Regions from separate parts of the Candidatus Pantoea multigeneris genome, predicted to be linked through region 3. Evidence: predicted binding sites of a transcription regulator. Region 3 holds the regulator's gene; each other region holds the start of a gene.

Region 1 (6,119 bases), 510 kb from region 3:
ATGACCGGTTCGCGGTTGGATTTTTGGTTACAGGCCGTGGTGACGGCATTGAGGGAGAGAGGATACTGCTCTGGTGTAGTGACCTGCTTTTCCAGCAGGCAGCCAATGACGCGCAGCGCCTGCGCAGAGAGTGCCATTTTCATTGTTATGAGCTTCCTTAGGGTTTATCCCCGGCGATCCGGTGTCCAGTCCGGGTTGGTCAGTGCGGTGAGGACGTGGTCCTGCCATTTGCCATCAATCAGCAGGTAGTCTTTGGCATAGCCCTCTTTTTCAAAACCGAGGCGTGCCAGTAAGTCACCGCTGCGCTGATTGTGCGGCATGTAGTTCGCCATAATCCGGTGCATGTGTTGCTGGCGTTGCATGTAGCGAATGGCAATTTGCAGCGCTTCGAACATCAGCCCTTGCCCCTGCCATTTTTCTGCCAGCGAGTAGCCGAGGTAGCAGGCATGGAAGGATCCCCGCAGGACGTTGCTGAAGTTAGCGACGCCGCGTATTTCATTTTCGTTTGGGTCCAGTAAGGCGAAGTAGTAGGCCGATCCCTGTTTGTGGAGGTCGTTGATCAGCCCGAGGCGAGCCTGCCAGCCAGAGGGGTAACAGTGGCTTTCATCGCGGATCGGTTCCCAGGGTTTCAGAAATGCCCGATTTTCCGCATAGTAGTCTGCCAGTCGCCATGCATCTCGTTCATGGACCAGACGCACCACCAGACGGTCGGTGATGAGGCGCACTTTGGGCGAGGCAGTTCGGTAGCCAAACATGGAGACTCCTGAATTCCATCAACGGAATAGTTCATGTAACTCACTATAACCGTAGCCGTTGTTGCGGTAAAACAGTTCGCACAGTTTGCCCTGTTTCTGCTTCTCTTCCATACTTTTATCAGGTTTTTCTCGGATGGCTGTTGATGCTGTCCCGTCATTTCAAGGAGATATCCAGTGAAGCTCTACATTTACGATCATTGTCCTTATTGCGTGAAAGCACGCATGATTTTTGGCCTGAAGGATGTACCGGTTGAGTTGGTGGTGATGTTGAATGACGATGAGGAGACACCGCATCAGCTGATTGGACAGAAGATGGCACCGATTCTGCAAAAAGCGGATGGCAGTGCGATGCCGGAGAGTCTTGATATCGTGCGGTTTATCGATCAACTCGATGGTGAGCCGCTGTTGACCGGGAAGCGCAATCCCGCCATTGAGGATTGGCTGCGCCACGTTCACAGTTACAGTAATAAGCTTTTGTTGCCGCGCATTGCAGCCGCGCCGTTTGCTGAATTTGCCACCCCCGCCGCACGCGATTATTTTATCCGCAAAAAACAGGCTAATTATGGCGATTTCGCCGAGTTACGGCAGCACTCTGCCGGTCTGATTAAGAATATCAGTCACGATCTGTTGCAGCTTGATAAGCTGATCGTGAAGTCCAACGCGGTGAACGGTGAGCTTTCAGAAGATGATATTCATCTGTTCCCATTGTTGCGGGCGTTGACGCTGGTGGCAGGGATTGACTGGCCAAGTCGCGTCCTGGATTATCGCGATAATATGGCGAAGCAGTCGCAGGTAAACCTGCTTAGCTCGGTGGCACAGTAATATTTTGCTGAAAAATGCCCGCTGCGTTTCTCAACTATCCTGGTGACACCAGCAGGTCATTCAGGCAGGCTATGCCTTTTCCTTCAGGATGAGAGTGCATGAAAAAGGTTGTTGCCAGTTTGCTGGCCCTGAGTTTTGCCCTGTTGTTGAGTGGCTGTAATCAGCTGACGCAGTACACCATTACTGAGCAGGACGTGAATAAAGCGCTGCAAAAGCACAATAACTGGGAGAAGGATATCGGGGTCTCTGGCCTGGTGAATGCCCATATTGTGCTGACCGATTTGACCAGCCAGATTGGCCGCGAAGAGCCTGACCGCGTGACGGTGTCCGGCAAAGCGACCATTAATCTGACTTCCCTGTTCGGGCCACAGCAGGCCGTCATGCAGTTGAAGCTGAAAGCGCAGCCGGTGTTTGATCAGCAACAGAGTGCCATTTTCCTGCATGATATGACGATTGTTGACGCTCAGGTGCAGCCAGAGAAGATGTCGGGTGCATTACAGGCGCTGACGCCGTATCTGGAGAAGTCGTTAAAAGATTACTTCAATAAGAAGCCGGCCTATGTGTTAAGCGCCGATCGCGGCGTGAAAGAAGCCCTGGCGAAGAAGCTGGTGAAAGGTCTGGAAGTGAAGCCTGGCGAGCTGATTATTCCGCTGACGGATTAAATGGGTTGTGGTGTAGGTCAAGGTCAAGGTCAGGACAATCGTCTGTGAAACCGAGATACCTCGGCCTGTCAGGGCAATCGGGCTGCGACGTGGCTCGCTCCGATTACCCTGCCCTCCGAAATCCGTAGCGTTGTGTTGTCTGTAAAGCAGATCAAGGTCAAGACAATCGTCTGTGAAATCGAGATACCTCGGCCTGTCAGGGCAATCGGGCTGCGACGTGGCTCGCTCCGATTACCCTGCCCTCCGAAATCCATACGGTTGTTTTGCCTGAAAAATATTGTCTGAAATCCAGTGCCCAAAGCGACAAGCCGCACGGGCTGCTGACAGCCGCATTGTTGCTTCTGGGAAGATGATGGGGGGTATGACAGCAAATGCCTCTGGCACATGGATGTGCCAGCGGATCGCAGGATGCATGTTCCTTTGCAGTCATACCCCCCATTGTCTGACCTGCCACCCAAATCCACAGCGGCTCACCAGCCCAGCGCCTAAATTCCCATCATTCGCTGCATAAACGCAAAAACCAGGTGCAAACGGTTGCCTGATTCCTTATTCTTTGTACCCGGCCAAAACGCCCATTACGTTTACCTTAATGCCGGAGCACTCTGCAATGACAGCACAACCCCAAAAACTCACAATTCGCCGCCCTGACGACTGGCACATTCACCTGCGTGATGGTGAAATGCTGCAAGCTGTTCTGCCTTACACCAGCGCGGTAAACGGTCGTGCTATCGTTATGCCCAACCTCGTGCCTCCCGTCTCCAGTGTTGCAGCCGCTATCGCCTACCGCGATCGTATCCTTGCCGCACTGCCTGCAGGCCACAGCTTCACCCCACTGATGACCTGCTACCTGACAGACTCACTGGACCCGGATGAAATTGAGCGCGGCTTCAAAGAAGGCGTATTTACTGCGGCGAAACTCTACCCTGCTCATGCCACCACCAACTCCAGCCACGGCGTCACCAACATCGCCTCGATTGCGAAAGTCCTGGACCGGATGCAGCAAATTGGCATGCCGTTACTGACACATGGCGAAGTCACCGATGCTCACATCGACATCTTTGACCGTGAAGCTCGCTTCATTGAAACGGTCATGGAACCGCTGCGTCGCCAGTTCCCACAGCTGAAAGTTGTGATGGAACACATCACCACCAAAGAAGCGGCCCAGTACGTTGCGGAAGGGAATGAGAAACTCGGTGCAACCATCACACCACAGCACCTGATGTTCAACCGCAACCACATGCTGGTCGGTGGGATTCGTCCACACCTCTACTGCCTGCCAATCCTCAAACGCAATGTCCATCAGGAAGCACTGCGTGACGTGGTTGCCAGCGGCAATCCACGCTTCTTCCTCGGTACCGATACCGCGCCACACCTGCGCCACGCCAAAGAATCTGGCTGCGGCTGTGCGGGAGTATTCAGCGCACTCAACTCACTGCCGGCGTATGCCACAGTATTTGAAGAGCTGAATGCACTACAGCATTTTGAAGCGTTCTGCTCTGAAAACGGCCCGCGCTTCTACGGCCTGCCGCTCAATGAAGGCACCATCACCCTGGTGCGTGAGCCATGGACCGTACAGGAAAGCATTATCGTCGGTAACGAAACCGTGGTGCCATTCCTCGCCGGTGAAACCATGAACTGGCAGATTAAAGCATAATCCCTCTTGCCTCCGTAAATCTTATACTGTAAATATATACAGCATCATTTACGGAGGCAGTCCACATGCGTGTTGAAATTACTGTTGCCAAAACCCAACCTCTTCCCCCCGGAGCCCTGGAAGCACTCAGCCAGGAACTCGAACGCCGTTTACTGCGTCAGTTCCCTGAAAGCGACCATCGCGTCTCTGTCCGTTATGCCAGCAGCAACCAACTTAGCGTCCTTGGTGCCAGCAAAGAAGATCGTGAACATGTCAGCGACCTGCTCCAGGAAACCTGGGAAAGTGCCGATGACTGGTTCGCCCCCGATTAACCGCCACTGCGTGTTTTTCCGGGCGTCGCCGCCCGGTTTTTTATTCTAAACGGCTCGCCAGAGCAGCTAACTGCTTCTACGCTTAACGTGCAAGATTGCGCGCTCAGGTCATGTTGCACAGGAGACGATCATGACAACAGAAAAAGCAGAAGAAGTAATGACCTTTGGCGAGCTGCTGGCATTAATCAGCGATCAGCAAAGAAGAATAACCGTCATGGAAACGGCCTTCTCCAGTCTGGCCTGGTGCCTTGATGAACGCGCCAGCCAACTGCTCATCCACCAACTGACGTTAGAATCCACCAGCCAAAAACATGATGCCGCACTCCAGCAACAGTTCGCCCTGTTGGTAACAGAGCTGGAAAAACGTCATCACCCAGCCCCGGATGTGCCCACGTTATAAAAAGTTATCCTGCTCGTGGCGATTAAATGTGGCTGCGAGCAAACTTTCATTGTATGTAAAATAACCAGCGCACGTTTTTAGTAATCTAAAGCTGGATTCCTGTTATAATTATTTCGCTAGTGGATAATAAGCTGCATTGAACCTCACCGAGCGCTTCGTTTAACGAGTAATAAGGAGGTTATAATGGATAGAAACAAAAATGTTATTCATACCCATCCCCTGGTGGGCTGGGATATCAGTACCGTTGACAGCTATGATGCCATGATGCTCCGCCTGCACTCGATATCGTCGCAGGAACAGAAAGAAGAAGAAGCGGATGTCGGACCTACTTACTGGATCACCACCGATGTTGCGCGGCAGTTTATCTCCATTCTCGAAGCGGGGATTGCCAAAATAGAGTCGGCAGAGATTTACGAAAGAAACCAGTCAAAACATTAAATCCTTCCGCCAACGAGGCACCCCACCGGGTGCCTTTTTCATCTCTGTCCCATCTGATATGCTACTGATAGTTCTGATTTATCACTCATGGTGACGTAATGATTTATGATCTGATTATTGTCGGCAGCGGCTCAGTGGGCGCAGCAGCAGGCTACTATGCCACCCAGGCTGGACTCTCGGTATTGATGACTGACAGCAACCATCCTCCACACAGCCAGGGCGCACATCACGGTGAAACACGACTGATCCGCCACGCCTACGGCGAAGGTGAACATTACGTCCGCATGGTATTACGCGCACAGCAACTGTGGGATGAGCTGGAAACACTCTGCGGTGAACGTGTTATGCATCGCAGCGGCATCATCAACCTTGCCCCGCAAAACTCCGAATTTATTCAGAACGTCATTCACAGCGCCCAGAACTTCAAGCTGGATGTTGAAATATTAACCGCTGAAGAGGTTCGTCAGCGCTGGCCGCAAATTAACGTACCGGATGGTCATATTGGCGTTTTCGAACCGCAATCCGGTTATTTAAAATCCGAAGTTGCCGTGCGCAGCTGGGTGCGCTTAGCCCAGGAAGCGGGCTGTGCGCAGCTATTTAATTGCCCGGTTACGGCTATTGAACGCGTTGGCGATCTCCAGCAGGTCACCACTATTGATGGCACCTATCAGGCACGCAAACTGCTGATCACCGCAGGCACCTGGGTCGGTGACCTAGTACCGGGGCTGCCCTTAACGCCAACCCGCAAAGTGTTTGCGTGGTATCAGGCTGACGGCCGTTACAGTGAAAATAACAAATTCCCCGGCTTTACCGTTGAAATGGCAGACGGCAGCCAGTTCTACGGCTTCCCGGCGGATAATAATGCGCTGAAAGTCGGTCGCCATGACGGTGGGCAAGTGATGCAAACGGCCGCAGACCGCAAACCTTTCGGTAGCTATGCCGCCGATGGCAGTGACTGCTTCAGCTTCCTGCGCCAGCTCTTGCCGGGCGTAGGCGTGTGCCTGCACGGCGAAGCCTGTAGTTATGACATCTCCCCCGATGAAGACTTTATCATCGACACGCTGCCGGATGATGCTA
Region 2 (6,119 bases), on a different contig from region 3:
AACCGAGAACTGAACGTTGGAACCGCCGGTTTCGACACCGATTTCACGCAGTACCGCCAGCGAGGCGTTACGCATGATCTGGTACTCTTTGTCGGTCAGGGTCTGTGCAGGCGCAACGGTGATGGAGTCACCGGTGTGGATCCCCATCGCATCGAAGTTTTCGATCGAGCAGACGATGATGCAGTTGTCGTTTTTATCACGCACCACTTCCATCTCATACTCTTTCCAGCCAATCAGCGACTCATCAATCAGCAGCTCATTGGTTGGCGACAGGTCGAGGCCACGCTCACAGATCTCTTCAAACTCTTCGCGGTTATACGCGATACCGCCACCGGTGCCACCCATAGTGAAGGATGGGCGAATGATGCACGGGAAACCAACGTCTTCAGCGACTTTCAGCGCCTCTTCCATGGTGTGTGCGATACCTGAACGCGCGGTATCCAGACCGATGCTTTTCATTGCAACGTCGAAGCGACGACGGTCTTCTGCTTTATCGATAGCATCTGCGGTAGCACCGATCATGGTGACGCCGAACTCTTCCAGTACGCCCTGACGCTCTAATTCCAGCGCACAGTTCAGTGCTGTCTGCCCACCCATGGTTGGCAGAACAGCATCCGGGCGCTCTTTTTCGATGATTTTGCGCACCACTTCCCAGTGAATCGGCTCGATATAGGTCGCATCGGCCATGTTAGGGTCGGTCATGATGGTGGCTGGGTTGGAGTTCACCAGGATAACGCGGTAGCCCTCTTCACGCAGCGCTTTACACGCCTGAGCACCGGAGTAGTCGAACTCACAGGCCTGGCCGATAACAATCGGGCCAGCGCCAAGGATCAGGATGGATTTTAGGTCTGTACGTTTTGGCATCTTAGGCTCCTGATTACTTAGCGTTAGAACGGAAGGCTGCAATCAGCTCAATAAAGTGGTCAAACAGCGGTGCTGCATCGTGCGGACCCGGGCTGGCTTCAGGGTGGCCCTGGAAGCTGAACGCCGGTTTGTCGGTACGGTGAATACCCTGCACGGTTTTATCGAACAGCGAAATATGCGTCACGCGCAGGTTCGCTGGCAGGCTGTTTTCATCGACTGCGAAACCGTGGTTCTGTGCGGTGATCATCACCGTGTTGTTGTCCAGATCCTGTACCGGGTGGTTACCACCGTGGTGGCCCAGCTTCATCTTGACGGTTTTTGCACCGCTCGCCAGCGCTAATAACTGGTGACCGAGGCAGATACCGAAGACAGGAATATCCGTCTGCAGGAAAGACTGAATCGCGTTGATGGCATAATCACATGGCTCCGGGTCACCAGGGCCGTTGGACAGGAAAATACCGTCTGGATTGAGCTTCAGCACATCTTCAGCCGGGGTTTGCGCTGGCACTACCGTCAGGCGGCAGCCGCGATCCACCAGCATACGCAGGATGTTGCGTTTTGCGCCGTAATCATAGGCGACAACATGATAAGGCAGTTCAGCTGCGGTTTTGGCTGCTGGCAGGTCACCTTCCAGTGTCCAGCTGCCCTGCTGCCAGGCGTAAGTTTCCGCCGTGGTCACTTCTTTCGCCAGGTCCATCCCTTTCAGGCCAGGGAATGCCTGAGCCTGTTGCAGTGCCAGTGCGGCATCTGGGTTATCACCCGCGATGATGCAACCGTTCTGCGCCCCTTTTTCACGCAGCAGGCGCGTCAGCTTACGGGTATCGATATCCGCGATGCCGACGATGTTGTTACGTTCCAGATACGCTGACAGGCTCTCTTCGCTACGGAAGTTGCTGGCAATCAGTGGCAGGTCACGAATAACAAGGCCTTGTGCATGAATTTGGCTAGATTCTTCATCTGCGGCATTGGCGCCGACATTACCAATATGGGGATAAGTGAGAGTGACGATCTGGCGGGAATAGGAAGGATCAGTGAGGATTTCTTGATAACCGGTCATTGACGTGTTGAAAACGACCTCCCCCACTGCCGTTCCGGTTGCCCCGATGGCCCGACCGTGGAATTGGGTTCCGTCTTCCAGAACCAAGAGCGCTGACTTAATCAAAACATCCTCCAGGGAATAAACAGTCACATTAATTGCATATTAATTCATAACCACTGCCTGAATCAACGTCAAAAACGCCTGTTTAATCGATTTTTGGCAAATTGCGCGCATTCTAATGATCACCCCGCGGGTTGTCCAGTCAGAAGGGCATTTTTTTTGCTTGTTTTGGGGTTCAGAGTGCTAATAAGAGGAATACAGGGCAAAAACAGATAAAAAGTCAGTAAAAAAATCGTTTGCCTGGGTGTTAGATCTGAAAAAATGGACTAGCGAGCCAATTGTTTTGACCAAATGGTCAAAAATAATGTCCCTTGATGACAAAAAACCGATAAAACAACGAAAAACAGCAGTTAGACTAAAAAATCACATCGAAAAGTCTGTTTTTAAATAAAATTAAGGGCAATGATAACATTGCCCTTTTCAATCAATACATTACTGATTGAAACAACCACATCACGATGGTTCACAACACTCACAACATCGATAAATCCAGCACGTCACGCATATCAAACAAGCCAGATTTCTTATCTTTGAGCCATAACGCCGATTTCACAGCGCCAGTGGCGAACGTCATGCGACTGGAGGCCTTATGGGTGATTTCAACGCGCTCACCGACATCCGCAAACATCGCGGTGTGCTCCCCAACAATGTCACCCGCTCGCACTGTCGCGAAGCCGATGGTCTGTGCTTCACGTTCGCCGGTGTAACCTTCACGGGCATACACGGCATGCTCATCCAGCTTCCAGTTCATCGCATCCGCAATGGCTTCACCCATTGCCAGCGCTGTCCCCGAAGGAGCATCCACTTTATGACGATGGTGCGCTTCAATAATCTCGATGTCCGCGTAGTCACCCATCACTTTGGCGGCTTTCTCCAGCAGCTTGAGCACCAGGTTGACGCCAACGCTAAAGTTAGCCGCGAACACCACACCAATCTCTTCTGCAGCAGCACGGATAGCCGCTTTACCTGCCTCATCGAATCCGGTCGTACCGATAACGATGGCTTTCTGATGCTGGCGACACAGTTCCAGATACGCCAGGGTGCCTTCCGGGCGGGTAAAGTCGATCAAGACATCAAAGTCATCGATCACGCTGAGCAGGTCGTCCGTCAACGTGATACCGATATGTCCTACTCCTGCGAGTTCACCAGCATCGCTGCCGACTAACGTCGAACCGCTGCGTACCAGCGCTGCGCCTAATTCTGCGCCTTCTGCCTGTTGGGTGGCCTGAATCAAAAAGCGGCCCATTCGGCCCGATGCGCCCACAATGGCGATGCGGCTATTTTTCATAACTATTCATTCCTGAAGTCAAACTATGCATGCAAAGCGTACTCAGGTTAACCAGCAGTTAACGTGCACGCTACCCTTATAAATCGAAGATAAGAATTTTACGCCAGCCGGACGGGATTATCAGTAAAACAGATTGCCCGCATGCGAACTCTCCGCTGATTTCACTCACCCAATCTGGGCACAGCCAACCGGCTCGCGTTGATGAAACGGATAGCCGCAGGAGAACACTGCGGCATCTTGAGAGGACATTTTATGCCAGGTATCTATAACAATCTTTCTTACATGACACAGCAACCACACCCTGTTGGCGAGCAAGCTTTCCGCAGCCTACATGACTTAAAAACGAGTTTTGATACGCTGGATAATGCCAGTTTCCATATCCGATTTACCAATACCCCGCAGGATATCAAGATTGAACTGGCGCGCTGCGCGATTGACAGTAATGAAATGGCACTGCTGAACTATTTAATGGATTCACTGCCCACGGCAACCGTCATGCGCCAGCAAATTTTACCGCCAGGCACTAAGTTAACCGAAAAGGACCTGAGCAAAAGCGAACTTTCGGGGCTGCACCTGCCGCAAATGATGTTTGAGAAATGTAATTTTTCTCATTCGGCTATGAATAATAACCGGATGGTACGCGCGGAAATACAAGACTGTGATATGAGCCACTGCGCTTTGCAGGGCACGCAGTTGCTGGCCGCGATGCTATTCAACTGTAATCTGGATCACAGCGATCTTACCAATGCCAGCCTGGCAGGTGCACGATTGAAAAATTGCACGTTGCGTAACGCTGACCTGCGGTCCGCGAATCTTATGAATATGCAGTTGTTGGAAGTCTCGCTCTCCGCAACCCGGTTCGAGGGCGCAAAACTAGAGGGCAGTAGCGTCACGTTAAACGACGCCGAATTAAAACAGCATTTCGCCGGCCTTAAAGATTCACCTACAGCCCGTCACAATCTTGAGTCGATCCTCAACAGCGTTGCGTCTATTGACCGAAAATATCAACCACTTAAAGATTCTCTGTTCTGCCAGGTGTTGTCTCACAGCCCGGTGGCTCAAGGACAAAGCTATGCACTCGAAACGCCCGCCGACATTCATCTGGTAGCGGACATTTTCACTGAACATCCGGATAAAAAGCGTTTTATCAAAGAACAGAAAAAGGCTTTTCTTAATCTTTGTATATCCGCGTATCACCATAAAGATCCGGAGTTACTCCAGAAGGTGAGTGACCTGATGGCAATAGATCGCGTCGATGCAATCACCATTAAACCTCAAAAAAAGTGATTCAATATAAAAAAACCGATGCCTGGGCATCGGTTTTTTTATTGTGCTAAAGCTGCTTAACTTCTACTCGCAGCTCTTTTGGCACTTCAAAGACGATATTCTCTTCGCGGCCAATCAGCTCAATTGCCGCCTTGCCACCATACTCTTGCAGACGTTGAATCACTTGCTGCACCAGAATATCTGGCGCTGAAGCACCGGCCGTCACGCCGATAATCTCTTTGCCTTTCACCCACTCTTCCTGGATGTCGTCGGCAGAGTCAATCAGCTTAGCCAGCTTACCGGCACGCTGTGCCAGTTCCGCAAGACGATTCGAGTTGGAGGAGTTCTTCGAACCTACCACCAATACGACTTCTGCATCACGCGCCAGCACGCGAACCGCTTCCTGACGGTTGGTCGTTGCATAGCAAATATCATCTTTACGCGGACCGACAATCGCAGGGAAGCGCTGACGTAGTGCATCAATCACTTCGTAGGTATCATCTACTGACAGCGTCGTCTGAGTCATGAAGCAGAGATTGCTCTCATCTTTGACCTGTAATTTAAAGACATCTTCCGGGGATTCGACCAGATACATGCCGCCGTTGGCATTGTTGTACTGTCCCATGGTGCCTTCAACTTCCGGGTGTCCCGCGTGACCAATCAGGATCGCTTCAGTCCCTTTGCGGCTGGCACGCGCAACTTCCATGTGTACTTTAGTGACCAGAGGACAGGTCGCATCAAACAACATGGTCAGATTACGTGCCTTCGCTTCTGAGCGTACCGCCTGCGAAACGCCATGCGCGGAGAAGATCAGAATAGCGTCGTCCGGGACATCACTGATCTCTTCGATGAAGATCGCCCCACGCTCACGCAGACTGTTCACCACATAGCGGTTGTGCACCACTTCGTGGCGTACATAGATTGGCGCGCCATACATCTCCAGCGCGCGCTCTACAATACTAATGGCACGATCAACACCGGCACAGAAGCCGCGTGGATTAGCTAACAGAATTTGCATCGCTTGCCTCCAGCACCGGATCAATCTCCAGCACTTCGATGTCAAACTGCACCCGGTGCCCAGCCAGTGGATGGTTGAAGTCGACGGTGATCGAATCCCCCGACACTTCACGAATCACACCCGGCATTTCGCTTCCGCCTCTGCCGCTGAACAGCATGATGGCACCGACTTCTGGTTCACCCGCATCATTAAATTCACGACGGGAGAAGTACTGAATCAGATCCGGGCTGGTAGGACCAAACGCATCCTCTGGCTCCAGGGTGAAAGCGAACTTGTCACCCTGTTTGCGCGTCAGCAGCTGCTTTTCCAGCGCTTCTGACAGGCTTCCATCGCCAAGGAAAAACATTGCGGGCTTACCGTTTGCACGGGTGGACTCAGCCACCGAGCCATCTTCCAGCTTCAGTGAAAAGTGCACCAGCACGGCACTGTCATGCTGTACAGAGTCTGTCATTGCCTTACCCTTTCTGTTTTTCCTGTTTGCTGGCGGGGTTGATAAACCCCTCCAGCACCACCAACGCAGCACC
Region 3 (6,119 bases):
CGTCATGACCCAGGTGGTGGTACTCAGTGCCTCAACCAGCCCTGCGGAGACAATCAAGCTGGCGATAAAACAGAGCCCAAGTTGCAGCGCGTTCTGTAGCGCCGCTGCTTTGCCACTGGCTTGTGGGAAAGGCATGAGTGCGCGCGTCACCACCAGCGGATAAATGGCACCGTTTGCCATCGCCATGCCGCAGAAAGGCAATAACAGTGCGGTCAGGCTATCACCCATCCATTTTCCTGCTGCCAGCAGCAGCAAAATACTGACCGCATAGATGACGAGCAGGCGCGGCAGTAACAGCTGATCCGGGAACCGGTTCAGAAGGGCGCGACAGCCAAAACCACCAATCAGAAAGGCAACCGTCTGCGGCAAATAGCTCAAGCCAATGGCGGCGGGACTTAAACCGAGGTCTGCGAGAATAAACGGGGAGCCCGTCAGCCACGCAAAGAAACTCGCTGAACAGGCAGAATAGATAACGACATTTCCGCTGTAGGTGCGGTTAGCCAGCAGCGCAAAAAATCCGGGCTGCTTTTCCGTTACGTTGCGTGCCACCGGCTTAGTGGTGATGCGCAACGTAGCCAGCATGAGCACCAGGGCGATAACCGCCAGCACGGCGAAGATAGCGCGCCAGTTAAAGTGATCGAGCAACCAGGCACCCAGCAGCGGGGCCAGCGCAGGAGAGAGCGCCACCAGCGGCATAATCGTGGCGAACACTTTACCGGTTTGTGACTGGTCATAACGGTCCACCACCAGTGCCTGCCAGCTGATCGCTGCCGCACAAACGCCTACCGCCTGAACAAAGCGCAGCACCAGCAACATCTCGCCGCTCTGTACCCACAGCATACCGGCACAGCCCAGCGCAAACAGACCCAGTCCCGCTAACAGTACCGGACGGCGGCCGAGGCGATCGGACAGCGGTCCCCATACCAACTGGGCGCAGGCGAATCCAGCCAGGAACAGGCTTAAGCTCGCGCTAATAATACCCGGCGTGGTACTCAGGCTGGTTTGCATGGCAGAAAACGCGGGGAGGTACATATCCGTTGCCAGAAAGCCCAGCATACTAAGCACGGCGAGATAGAGCATAAATCCTTTTGACGACAACATAACAGGCTCATGGTTAATTCACACAGGCGGCAAGTGTAAAAGAGTGCAGCCGGGAGTGTGAAACGTTAATATTTGCAGGTTGCTGTGAAAATAATTGAAGGCAAGCTTATGTGGTCAGAATATGCACTTGAAGTGGTGGACGCGGTCGCGCGCAATGGCAGTTTCAGTGCGGCGGCACAGGAATTACATCGCGTCCCCTCTGCCGTCAGCTATACGATCAGGCAGTTGGAAACCTGGCTGGCCGTACCGCTGTTCGAACGTCAGCACCGCGATGTTGTATTAACGCCAGCGGGTGCGCATTTTGTCTCAGAAGGTCGTGAGGTCATCAAAAAAATGCAAGCCACTCGCCGCCAGTGTCAGCAGCTAGCCAACGGCTGGAGAGGGCGCTTTACGGTGGCCGTGGACAGCATCGTCAAACCCCACCGCGTCAGGCAAATGGTGCTGGATTTCTATCGTGCTTTTCCAGATATGGAACTTGCCGTGCAGTATGAAGTATTTAACGGTGTCTGGGATGCCCTGGCTGATGGGCGTGCCGATGCGGCCATTGGTGCCACTCAGGCTGTTCCGGTAGGAGGGCGTTTTGCCTGGCGCGATATGGGCGCACTGAACTGGCGCTGTGTGGTCGCAACCGACCACCCGTTAACACAAGTGGCCGAACCTGATGAAGACGCGCTACGTGCGTGGCCGTCACTGGTGATTGAGGATACCTCACGCGCGCTGCCACGCCGTATGACCTGGACCCTGGATAACCAACGTCGCCTGGTGGCACCGGACTGGCAAACAGGCCTGGCCTGTACGCAAGCGGGATTGTGTGTGGCGATGACGCCGGGCCATCTGGCGCAGCCGCTGTTGCAGCAGGGACAGTTGCAGGAGCTGAAATTACCGCAGGCGTTTCCAGACAGCCCCTGTTTTGTCACCTGGGCCGAGCAAAGTGCGTCACCGGCGTTGGCATGGTTGCTGACGTATTTGGGTGACAGCCACACCCTGAATCAGGAGTGGCTGAGTGAAGACTGTCCGGATTAACGGCGATAATCGCGGAACGGTCCATCGGCGACGGAACGGCGTTCAATTAATGTCGGATTCACTTCAATGGTCTGAGAGTCTTCACGTTTACTGGTGATGCGATCCAACAGCATATCCAGCGCTTTTTCACCTAACTCAGATTTTGGCTGATGTACGGTAGTGAGCGCTGGCGTGTAATAACGCGCGTTGCGCAAATTATCATAGCCAATCACGGAGATATCCTGCGGCACGCGCAGCCCCAGCTCATCGGCGGCGCAAATTGCGCCCATTGCCATGGCATCTCCGCCGCAGAACACCGCCGTAGGGCGCTGTTTTTGTGCCAGAATCTGCTGCATGGCGAGATAGCCCGATTCGGTTTCGAAATCCCCTTGCACAATCCACTCATCACGGATCGCCACGCCTGCTTCCTGTAGTGCCTTAACAAACCCGGCATGACGACCACCCCCGGTGTTACGTGCCATCTGTCCAGGGATCGCGCCAATATCACGGTGGCCGCGTTCAATCAGATAGCGACCGACCATATAACCGCCCTGGAAGGCGTTATCTAATACGGTATCGGTGAAATCGCCCTGACATTCGCCCCAGTCCATCACCACCATAGGGATATTACGGTTCTCTTCCAGCATTTTCAGGAGATCGTCCGGGTATTCCGAACACATCACCAGCAGGCCGTCTACGCGCTTTTGCGCCATCATTGACAGGTAGGCGCGCTGCTTATTCAGGTCATTGTGTGCATTACCCAAAATAAGGGTATAGCCCTTGTCGAAGCAGTGTTTTTCAACGGCATCAATGATTTCCGCGAAGTAAGGTGCTTCGCTTGAGGTCGCTAACAGGCCCAACGTCTTGGTGTGATTCACCTTCAGGCTACGTGCGACCGCGCTTGGGGAGTAATGCAGCGCTTTAATGGCTTCCCATACTGCATTGCGGGTCTCTTCAGCCACAAAGCGTGTTTTATTGATGACGTGCGAAACGGTGGTGGTTGAGACGCCCGCGCGTTTTGCCACATCTTTAATTGTTGCCATGTAAACCGGACTCCAATGCTTATCCTAATGTATTGATAAACATAATGTTAAACGTTTGCGTGCGCAGGGTGAAATTTGCGGAAATCCAACTGCCTTTTGACCACTATTTTGCCGCCAGAGTGTGACTTGGCGTGGGTAGGGTGGGCGGTGAAAAAACGCTGTTGCGCAACGAAGAAGGGGATTCTAGCAAGACACAGCAAAGATGACGAGATTTTTACAAGCCGCCACACGAAGCGCTAAACCAGAGGGGGCGGTGACAGCGGGGCAACCGAGGGAATCATTCACTGATGCTGTATCTGAATGCGTAGTTATCGCAGGCAAAAAAAAAGCCTGAAGGTCATCTTCAGGCTTTTTTCTCCGCAACACTCAGCGAATGGTGGTTGGGGTCATCATGCGGCGAGCACCGACATAATGGCTCTGCCAGTAATCATTACTGAGTGCGCTGATCTGAATATCTTTGCCGGTACGGGGTGACTGAATAAATTTACCGTTACCCAAATACACGCCAACGTGATCGGCCGCCCCGCGATGCGCAATGCGGAAGAAGACCAAATCCCCTTTCTGTAGCATGTCACGCTTAATCGGCGCTGCGTCGCGCAAATGGTACATCTCATTCGCGGTACGCGGGAATTTGTAATTCACCAGATCTTTATAGGCATACCAGACCAGGCCGCTGCAATCAAAACCGGTATACGGCGAGGTGCCGCCCCACTGGTAAGGTTTGCCCAACTGGCCCATTAGCTTGTTCATGGCCGTTTCACGGGCTTTCTGATAGCGCTGGCGGTGAGCATTGCTCATTTTAATCGTGGCCAGTTCAGTCGCTTTACCACGCGCACCACGCTTATGGCCGTAATATTTAACCCGTGCAGACTTAAGCTCGGCTTTCTTTTTTAATGGGGTGTGTTTTGTCAGATGCGCGGCTTTTTTAACCGGTTCGTGATGCACTTTCTCAGGCGCGGCTTTTTTACTGCGCTTAAGTTTCAGCTTTTCCATGGTTGTGGTACGGGTTTTCTTACCCGAACTTTTCACCGGGCGTCGCTTGCGGCGTTCATCTTCACGCGCACTTTTCTTCTCTGCATTATGCAAGCTGGCGTTAACCGGCTTATGCGGAGAAGCACATGCAACGTTCAAAAAAACTTGAGTAAAAGCCAGTATGAAAAGCGTAATCAGTAAACGCATAGTCCGGTTACAGGTTAAGCTGCCACGCGATATTGGCCGCGACAAAGTTAGACAAATCTGATCCTTGATCAGCACCGAAGTAATTCTAATCCAGTTTTTTTCGAAAAGGTAAGGTCTTTTTTTATTTAATTCTTACAGAGTGTGATTGTCGGAAAAACACGCAATCTCAGTAGGTTATAGCACCACAATTATGACAAAGAATGAATGAATCACCCTAAAAAAGGTGTGGCGGATATCGACTCATGAAAAATTTGAATTAACACAGATGGCGATTTGCTTTAGGGAACGCAAAATCCGGTTTTCAGTCGTGCCTGGAAATCGCTACAATAAAGAAACACGAAGTAGGGAATTGAGAGAGACATTTTATGAGCACAATTGAAAAAATTCAGCAGCAGATCAGCGAAAACCCAATCCTGCTGTATATGAAAGGTTCGCCAAAACTGCCTAGCTGTGGTTTCTCCGCCCAGGCGGTTCAGGCGTTGTCTGCCTGTGGTGAGCGCTTCGCGTATGTTGATATTCTGCAGAACCCGGATATCCGTGCTGAGCTGCCACGTTATGCTAACTGGCCGACCTTCCCACAGCTGTGGGTTGACGGTGAGCTGGTTGGCGGCTGCGATATCATCGTGCAGATGTTCCAGGCCGGTGAATTGCAGCAGCTGATTAAAGAAACCGCAGAAAAGTTTAAAGAAGCTGAGTAATGCATCCAGGCTGACAATGCCGTGATGCTTGCCAGTTAAGATCATATTCAAACAGGGCTGCCATTTTCAGGAATGGCAGCCTTTTTTATGTGCCTGAATTTTGTGACGCCGTCACGATTACGCTTCTTCCGCGCTCTCAGTGTCTTCTTCCACCGCTAAAGGCAGCGGCCAGCCACCAAGGCGTTTCCAGCGATTGACCAGTTCACAGAACAGCAGGGCGGTTTGCTCGGTATCATAAAGCGCGGAGTGCGCCTGGGTACTGTCGAAATCAATCCCGGCGGTTTTACAGGCTTTCGCCAGCACGGTTTGCCCCAGCACCAGACCACTGAGTGCGGCGGTATCAAAAGTCGCAAACGGGTGGAATGGATTGCGTTTCAGGCTGGCACGCTCAGCGGCGGCCGACATAAAACTCAAATCAAAATTCGCGTTATGGGCCACCATAATGGCGCGATTACAGCCGTGATCTTTGATGCCTTTACGCACCATCTTAAAGATGGCATGCAGAGCATCATGTTCACTCACCGCACCACGCAGCGGGTTGTGCGGGTCGATACCGGTAAACGCCAGCGCTTCCGGGTTTAAAATCGCCCCTTCAAAGGGCTCGACGTGGAAATGCAGTGTTTGATCGCAATGTAACCAGCCATCTTCATCCATCTTTAACGTCGTGGCTGCCACTTCTAATAAAGCATCAGTCTGGGCATTGAATCCGGCAGTTTCAACATCAATAACCACAGGATAGAAGCCGCGAAAACGTTGATTTAAAGCATTTTGGGAAGTTGAAGCAGACATCGGGATCTCATTGCAGATTTAGGCAGCGGGCATTATGGCAAAAAACGGCTGACGGTGCAGCAGGTTAAGCGAGCAGTCTGCCGGAACGGCAGACTGAAGGGGAGAGATTAGTGTCCCAGGCCGTGACCGGCGTGCTTGTTTTCGATCAGCTCAATTTTGTAACCGTCTGGATCTTCAACAAAAGCAATCATCGTGGTGCCGCCTTTAACCGGGCCAGCTTCACGGGTCACTTTACCGCCCTGTGAGCGGATGCGCTCGCAGGTGGCTGCAACATCGTCAACACCCAGTGCGATGTGACCATAAGCGT
Region 4 (6,119 bases), 1.0 Mb from region 3:
ACCAGCGCGGCAGGTAAAATCGTCAGCATTGCCGCCCACTCAAAACGCGGGGTGTAGAACGTCGGTAGCGCGAACCAGTGCGCACTTTCCACGCCGCTCCAGTCAACCACGCCCAGCGCAGCGGCCAGCACATAGCCTGACACCACACCAATCAGGATCGGGATAATCGCGAGGAAACCACGGAACAGTACCGAACCGAACACGGTAACGCCAAGGGTAACCAGTGAGATGAGAATGGTTTTGCTGTCTGCGCTGGTGCCTTCGGCGGGCAGTAATCCTGCCATGTTCGCCGCTACGCCCGCCAGCTCCAGACCAATAACCGCGACGATAGCCCCCATCACCGCCGGTGGGAACATCACATCCAGCCAGCCGGTGCCGGCCTTTTTCACGATCAGCGCCACCAGGCAGAAAATCACGCCACAGAGAATAAAGCCGCCGAGTGCCACTTCATAGCCTAATGGCAACAGCAGCAGCACCGGGGAGATAAATGCAAAGCTGGAGCCCAGATAGGCAGGGATTTTACCTTTACAGATAAACAGGTAAATCAGCGTACCGATACCGTTGAACAGCAGCACGGTGGCCGGGTTGATGTGGAACAGAATCGGCACCAACACCGTCGCGCCGAACATCGCGAACAGATGTTGCAGGCTGAGTGGTATGGTTTGTAACAGCGGTGGGCGCTCACTGACGCCAATCGCACGACGAGTCATTTATTATCCCCTTAAGTGGTGTCATTCCTGTCAGACATAAAAAAGCCGACTCTCCGGTCGGCTCTGCGATAATTTTATTTATTTGGTACCGAAAATCTTGTCACCCGCGTCGCCCAGACCGGGGATGATGTAACCTTTGTCGTTCAGGCCCTGATCGACCGAAGCGGTGTACAGCTCCACGTCCGGGTGTGCTTTTTCCAGGGCGGCAATCCCTTCCGGCGCGGCAACCAGCACCAGCACTTTGATCGAGGTACAGCCGGCTTTTTTCAGCAGGTCAATGGTTGCGATCATTGAGCCACCGGTTGCCAGCATCGGGTCAACCACCAGCGCCAGACGCTCTTCAATATTAGAAGCCAGCTTCTGGAAATAAGGTACTGGCTCCAGCGTCTCTTCGTCGCGGTAGATACCCACCACACTGATACGCGCGCTTGGTACATGCTCCAGCACGCCTTCCATCATGCCCAGACCTGCACGCAGAATGGGCACTACGGTGATTTTTTTACCTTTGATCTGCTCAACGGCAACCGGGCCATTCCAGCCCTCAATAGTAACCTTCTCAGTTTCGAGATCGGCCGTGGCTTCATAGGTCAACAGGCTGCCTACTTCCGACGCCAGTTCGCGGAAGCGTTTGGTACTGATATCCTGCTCACGCATCAAGCCCAGTTTATGTTTGACCAGCGGGTGTTTGACTTCCACGATCTTCATTGGTGTTCTCCCGGAAAATGAGTTGAGCTAAAAAAAAATCGCCGGATTATACCGCTTTTTTTTCACTGCACAACCAGACTTGAATCAACTATAGATTTTTTTTTCCTGTTAGTGAAAATCCTGTCAGACGCAATTCGGGACTCGCAAACGTTTGCCTGCGCTGATAGAATTGCCGCGCTTTATGTTAACCACCAACCGCAACTCGCGTGGGGATTCCGCAGTGACCGACAAGACCTCTCTCAGCTACAAAGACGCCGGCGTTGATATTGATGCTGGTAACGCTCTGGTTGACCGTATTAAAGGCGTAGTGAAAAAGACCCGCCGCCCGGAAGTAATGGGTGGACTGGGCGGTTTCGGTGCGCTTTGTGCGCTGCCGCAAAAATACCGTGAACCTGTGCTGGTCTCCGGCACCGACGGCGTTGGCACCAAGCTGCGCCTGGCGATGGATCTGAAACGCCATGATGCTATTGGTATCGATTTAGTCGCTATGTGCGTCAACGATCTGGTGGTACAGGGCGCTGAGCCGCTGTTTTTCCTCGATTACTATGCCACTGGCAAACTGGACGTAGACACTGCATCCAGCGTGATCAGCGGTATCGCTGAAGGCTGCCTGCAGTCAGGTTGTGCACTGGTTGGCGGTGAAACCGCAGAGATGCCAGGCATGTACCACGGCGAAGACTACGACGTTGCTGGTTTCTGTGTCGGCGTGGTGGAAAAATCCGAGATCATTGATGGCTCCAAAGTGAAAGATGGCGACGTGCTGATTGCGCTGGGTTCCAGCGGCCCGCACTCCAACGGCTATTCACTGGTGCGTAAAATTCTCGAAGTCAGCCAGACTGACCCACAGACCAAACAGCTGGAAGGTAAGCCACTGGCAGACCACCTGCTGGAACCGACTCGCATCTACGTGAAAAACATACTGAGCCTGATTGAACAAGTTGATGTTCACGCGATTGCTCACCTGACCGGTGGCGGCTTCTGGGAAAACATCCCACGCGTGCTGCCAGACAACACGCAGGCAGTGATTGACGAGAAGAGCTGGGAATGGCCAGCCGTGTTCAGCTGGTTGCAGCAGGCAGGCAACGTTAGCCGTCACGAGATGTACCGCACCTTTAACTGTGGCGTGGGTATGTTGATTGCCCTGGACGCAGCAGAAGCAGATAAAGCGGTTGAACTGATGGCCGCTGCGGGCGAAAAAGCCTGGAAAATTGGCGTAATCAAAGCGTCTGATGCTGAAGAGCGTGTGGTAATTAACGCATGAAACGGATTGTCGTCCTGATTTCCGGCAGTGGTAGTAACCTGCAGGCAATCATCGACGCCTGTGCTCAACAGCGCATTAACGGCAGCGTTGCTGCCGTTTTCAGTAACAAAGCAGGCGCTTACGGTCTGGAGCGCGCGCGTGCGGCGAATATTCCCGCCCACGCACTCAGCCCGAAAGCGTTTGCCGATCGTTATGCGTTTGATCACGCGCTGATGGATCAGATCGATCAGTACCAGCCCGATCTGATCGTGCTGGCCGGTTATATGCGTATTCTCAGCCCCGCGTTTGTTCAGCACTATCTGGGCCGGATGTTAAACATCCACCCCTCCCTGCTGCCTAAGTATCCCGGATTACATACCCATCGCCAGGCCATTGAGAATGGTGATGCGGAGCACGGCACGACCGTGCATTTTGTCACCGAGGAGCTGGATGGCGGGCCGGTGGTCTTACAAGCCCGCGTCCCGGTATTTGCTGAAGATAGTGAGGAAGAGCTGATTGCGCGTGTGTTACATCAGGAGCATGCCATCTATCCGCTGGCTGTTAACTGGTTTACCACCGGTCGCCTCAGTATGCAGAACCAGCAAGCCTGGCTTGATGGTGCTCAACTCCCTGCACAAGGCTACGCGCACGAATAAAAGCCCGTTTGATGTTGTTCTGGCTGTCATCGGGCCATAACCTGATGACAGTTCAGACATTCCCCTGTTTATGCCTGCCAATCAACCATAGCGCCCGGTAATATAGTCTTCCGTGCGTCGCACTTTGGGCGAAGTGAAAATACGATCGGTCTCGCCAAACTCCACCAGCGCACCATTGTGCATAAACGCCGTGTAATCAGAGACACGCGATGCCTGCTGCATGTTGTGCGTCACCAGCACCAGGGTGAAATGCTGCTTCAGCGAGTGCATCAGCTCTTCGATCACCAGCGTAGAGATCGGGTCCAGCGCCGAGGTCGGTTCATCTAATAACAGCACTTCTGGCTCAATGGCGATCGCGCGGGCAATCACCAAGCGCTGCTGCTGGCCGCTGGAGAGCGTCAGGGCATTCTGTCCGAGGTGATCTTTCACCTCTCCCCATAACGCTGCCGCACGTAACGCACGCTCACAGGCTTCGTTTAACACGCGCCTGTCGCGTACGCCCTGCAACCGCAGACCATAAATCACATTCTCATAGATTGATTTCGGAAACGGGTTAGGACGCTGGAACACCATCCCCACACGACGGCGCAGGGCAGAAAGATCCTGCTGCCCGTGCAACACAGACTCCTGCTCCAGCAAAATCTCACCGCTGATACGGCAGTTATCGATGACGTCATTCATGCGGTTGAAACAACGCAGCAGCGTAGATTTGCCGCAGCCCGAAGGGCCAATCAGCGCGGTGATCTGCTGCCGGGGAATGTGCAGATTAATATTATGTAGAGCCTGACGTTCGCCATACCACAGCGATAACTGATCAACGGTCAGAGCAACATCAAAATCGGGCGTCATAAGCAGGCCTGTTAATGAACCAGTAAACGGTAGCGCTCACGCAGACGATGGCGTAACGCCATGGCCAACAGGTTAAGCGATAAAATAATCATCACCAGCAGCAGAGCCGTGGCATACACCAGCGGGCGATCGGCTTCAACGTTCGGGCTCTGGAACGCCAGATCGTAAATCTGGAAACCGAGGTGCATAAACTTGCGATCGAGATGCAGATAGGGGAACACGGCATCTACCGGTAGCTCGGGTGCCATCTTCACCACGCCCACCAACATCAGCGGCGCGGTTTCTCCCGCTGCGCGTGCCACGGCCAGAATCAAACCGGTTAACATCGCAGGCACTGCCAGCGGCAGGACCACGCGCCACAAGGTTTCCCACTGCGTTGCGCCCAACGCCAGTGAGCCCTGGCGCAAGGTTTCAGGAATGCGTGACAACCCCTCTTCTGTGGCGACAATCACCACCGGCAGGGTTAATAATGCCAGCGTCAGCGAAGCCCAGAGCAAACCGGGTGTCCCAAAGGTCGGGCCGGGTAGCGCCTGCGCATAGAACAATTGGTCAATCGTGCCGCCCACCAGCCAGATAAAGAATCCGAGGCCAAACACGCCATAGACAATCGACGGTACGCCCGCCAGGTTCACCACCGCAATGCGCACCATGCGCGTCAGCGCGTTGCGCCCGGCATACTCATGCAACCACACGGCTGCAATCACCCCTAATGGCATCACAATGACCGACATCAACAGCACCATCAGCACCGTGCCAAAAATGGCCGGGAACACGCTGCCCTCACTGCCGCCATCGGCCGGGGAATCACTGACAAAATGCCACATCTGTTGCAGCGTATGCTGGATTTTACCTTTGCTGCTCAGCGCGTTGGGATACCATGCAGCCACCACCTGAGTTAGCGGGATAGCATGTTGCTCGCCTTGCACATCACGCAGTAACAGATAGTCACGCTGACTTTCCAACTGCAGGGCCGATAGACGCTGCCCGAGCAGGCTCAGCTGACGCTGTAGCGCCGCCTGATTGGCCTGATTTTGTGACAATTCCCGCTGGCTTAATTTCTCATCGCTGGCCTGGTGCACCAGAGTTTCCAGTTGGCGATTGATTCGCGCCATTTCGACCCGGCGTAAATGACTGATTTGATGCTGAATCTGGTGTACCTGATGCAGTCGCTGCGCCAGCAACGCATTCGGATTGCGCGCGGTCAGCATCTCGGTGCCCTCACGCAGGCCATCAAACCAGCCATAAGCACTGCCGCCCATACGACGCTGTACCACCATGGCGTCCGCTGGGTATGTCACCGCTAAGGCGGTTTGACTGTAAAGCACGCGGAAATCCGGCGCGGCCCAATCCCGGTTGCCAGTTTTGATCACATAGCGATGCACAAAACCGCTCGCCAGCTCAGGCGCGGCGTAGTGGTCATGATAGCTCACTGTTTCACCTAACAGACGCGTCATTCCCGCTTCTGGCTGTTGTAAGCTATATAGCGCCAGCGACTGAGGCCAGAAAGCACGAATGCCCTGCCATCCCAGTAACCCGATCAGTAAGGTAAAAGCCAGCAGGCAGACGGTAACCGCACCCGCTGTCAGCCAGCGCCAGCGGTCGTTTTGTCTCATCGCTTTCATCCCTGCCCCTCATGCTGGCTATAACGTTGACGCAGCCGCTGGCGAATCAACTCCGCCAACGTATTAATTACCAGCGTAAATACCAGCAGTACCAGGGCACTCAGGAACAGAATGCGATAATGCGCGCTGCCTGATGCTGCCTCTGGCATTTCGATGGCGATATTGGCCGAAAGCGCGCGCAGGCCGCTAAACAGCCCGCCGCTGGTTTGTGGTGTGTTGCCGCTGGCCATCAGCAAAATCATGGTTTCTCCAATGGCGCGACCAAAGCCAATCATCATCGCGGCAAAAATACCGGCGGAAGCGCCAGGCAATACTACGCGAGTCAGGGTTTGCCACG

Evidence for each region. Region 3 encodes PurR, which represses purine synthesis genes. Its sites were predicted from a motif close to CANGCAAACGTTTGCNTG; they were not measured.
Region 1: the regulator PurR is predicted to act here: its motif matches at 2,763-2,780, upstream of pyrC (dihydroorotase).
Region 2: the regulator PurR is predicted to act here: its motif matches at 2,249-2,266, upstream of carA (glutamine-hydrolyzing carbamoyl-phosphate synthase small subunit).
Region 4: the regulator PurR is predicted to act here: its motif matches at 1,556-1,573, upstream of purM (phosphoribosylformylglycinamidine cyclo-ligase).

Annotation. Positions count from the first base shown of each region.
Region 1 is NZ_VWXF01000001.1:565,586-571,704, forward strand. Features, by position in the region: gene F3J40_RS02655 (DUF480 domain-containing protein) at 1-143, opposite strand, end outside; gene rimJ (ribosomal protein S5-alanine N-acetyltransferase) at 165-755, opposite strand; gene grxB (glutaredoxin 2) at 930-1,577, shown strand; gene F3J40_RS02670 (lipoprotein) at 1,676-2,239, shown strand; gene pyrC (dihydroorotase) at 2,847-3,893, shown strand; gene dinI (DNA damage-inducible protein I) at 3,959-4,204, shown strand; gene F3J40_RS02685 (hypothetical protein) at 4,335-4,604, shown strand; gene bssS (biofilm formation regulator BssS) at 4,788-5,042, shown strand; gene solA (N-methyl-L-tryptophan oxidase) at 5,141-6,119, shown strand, end outside.
Region 2 is NZ_VWXF01000005.1:24,179-30,297, forward strand. Features, by position in the region: gene carB (carbamoyl-phosphate synthase large subunit) at 1-864, opposite strand, end outside; gene carA (glutamine-hydrolyzing carbamoyl-phosphate synthase small subunit) at 878-2,026, opposite strand; gene dapB (4-hydroxy-tetrahydrodipicolinate reductase) at 2,496-3,311, opposite strand; gene F3J40_RS12850 (pentapeptide repeat-containing protein) at 3,564-4,598, shown strand; gene ispH (4-hydroxy-3-methylbut-2-enyl diphosphate reductase) at 4,645-5,595, opposite strand; gene fkpB (FKBP-type peptidyl-prolyl cis-trans isomerase) at 5,576-6,046, opposite strand; gene lspA (signal peptidase II) at 6,051-6,119, opposite strand, start outside.
Region 3 is NZ_VWXF01000001.1:58,768-64,886, reverse strand. Features, by position in the region: gene punC (purine nucleoside transporter PunC) at 1-1,101, opposite strand, end outside; gene punR (DNA-binding transcriptional activator PunR) at 1,210-2,124, shown strand; gene purR (HTH-type transcriptional repressor PurR) at 2,121-3,146, opposite strand; gene F3J40_RS00275 (C40 family peptidase) at 3,513-4,325, opposite strand; gene F3J40_RS00270 (Grx4 family monothiol glutaredoxin) at 4,691-5,023, shown strand; gene rnt (ribonuclease T) at 5,141-5,812, opposite strand; gene gloA (lactoylglutathione lyase) at 5,920-6,119, opposite strand, start outside.
Region 4 is NZ_VWXF01000001.1:1,093,294-1,099,412, forward strand. Features, by position in the region: gene uraA (uracil permease) at 1-710, opposite strand, end outside; gene upp (uracil phosphoribosyltransferase) at 789-1,415, opposite strand; gene purM (phosphoribosylformylglycinamidine cyclo-ligase) at 1,636-2,676, shown strand; gene purN (phosphoribosylglycinamide formyltransferase) at 2,673-3,311, shown strand; gene pstB (phosphate ABC transporter ATP-binding protein PstB) at 3,393-4,160, opposite strand; gene pstA (phosphate ABC transporter permease PstA) at 4,172-5,782, opposite strand; gene F3J40_RS05080 (ABC transporter permease subunit) at 5,779-6,119, opposite strand, start outside.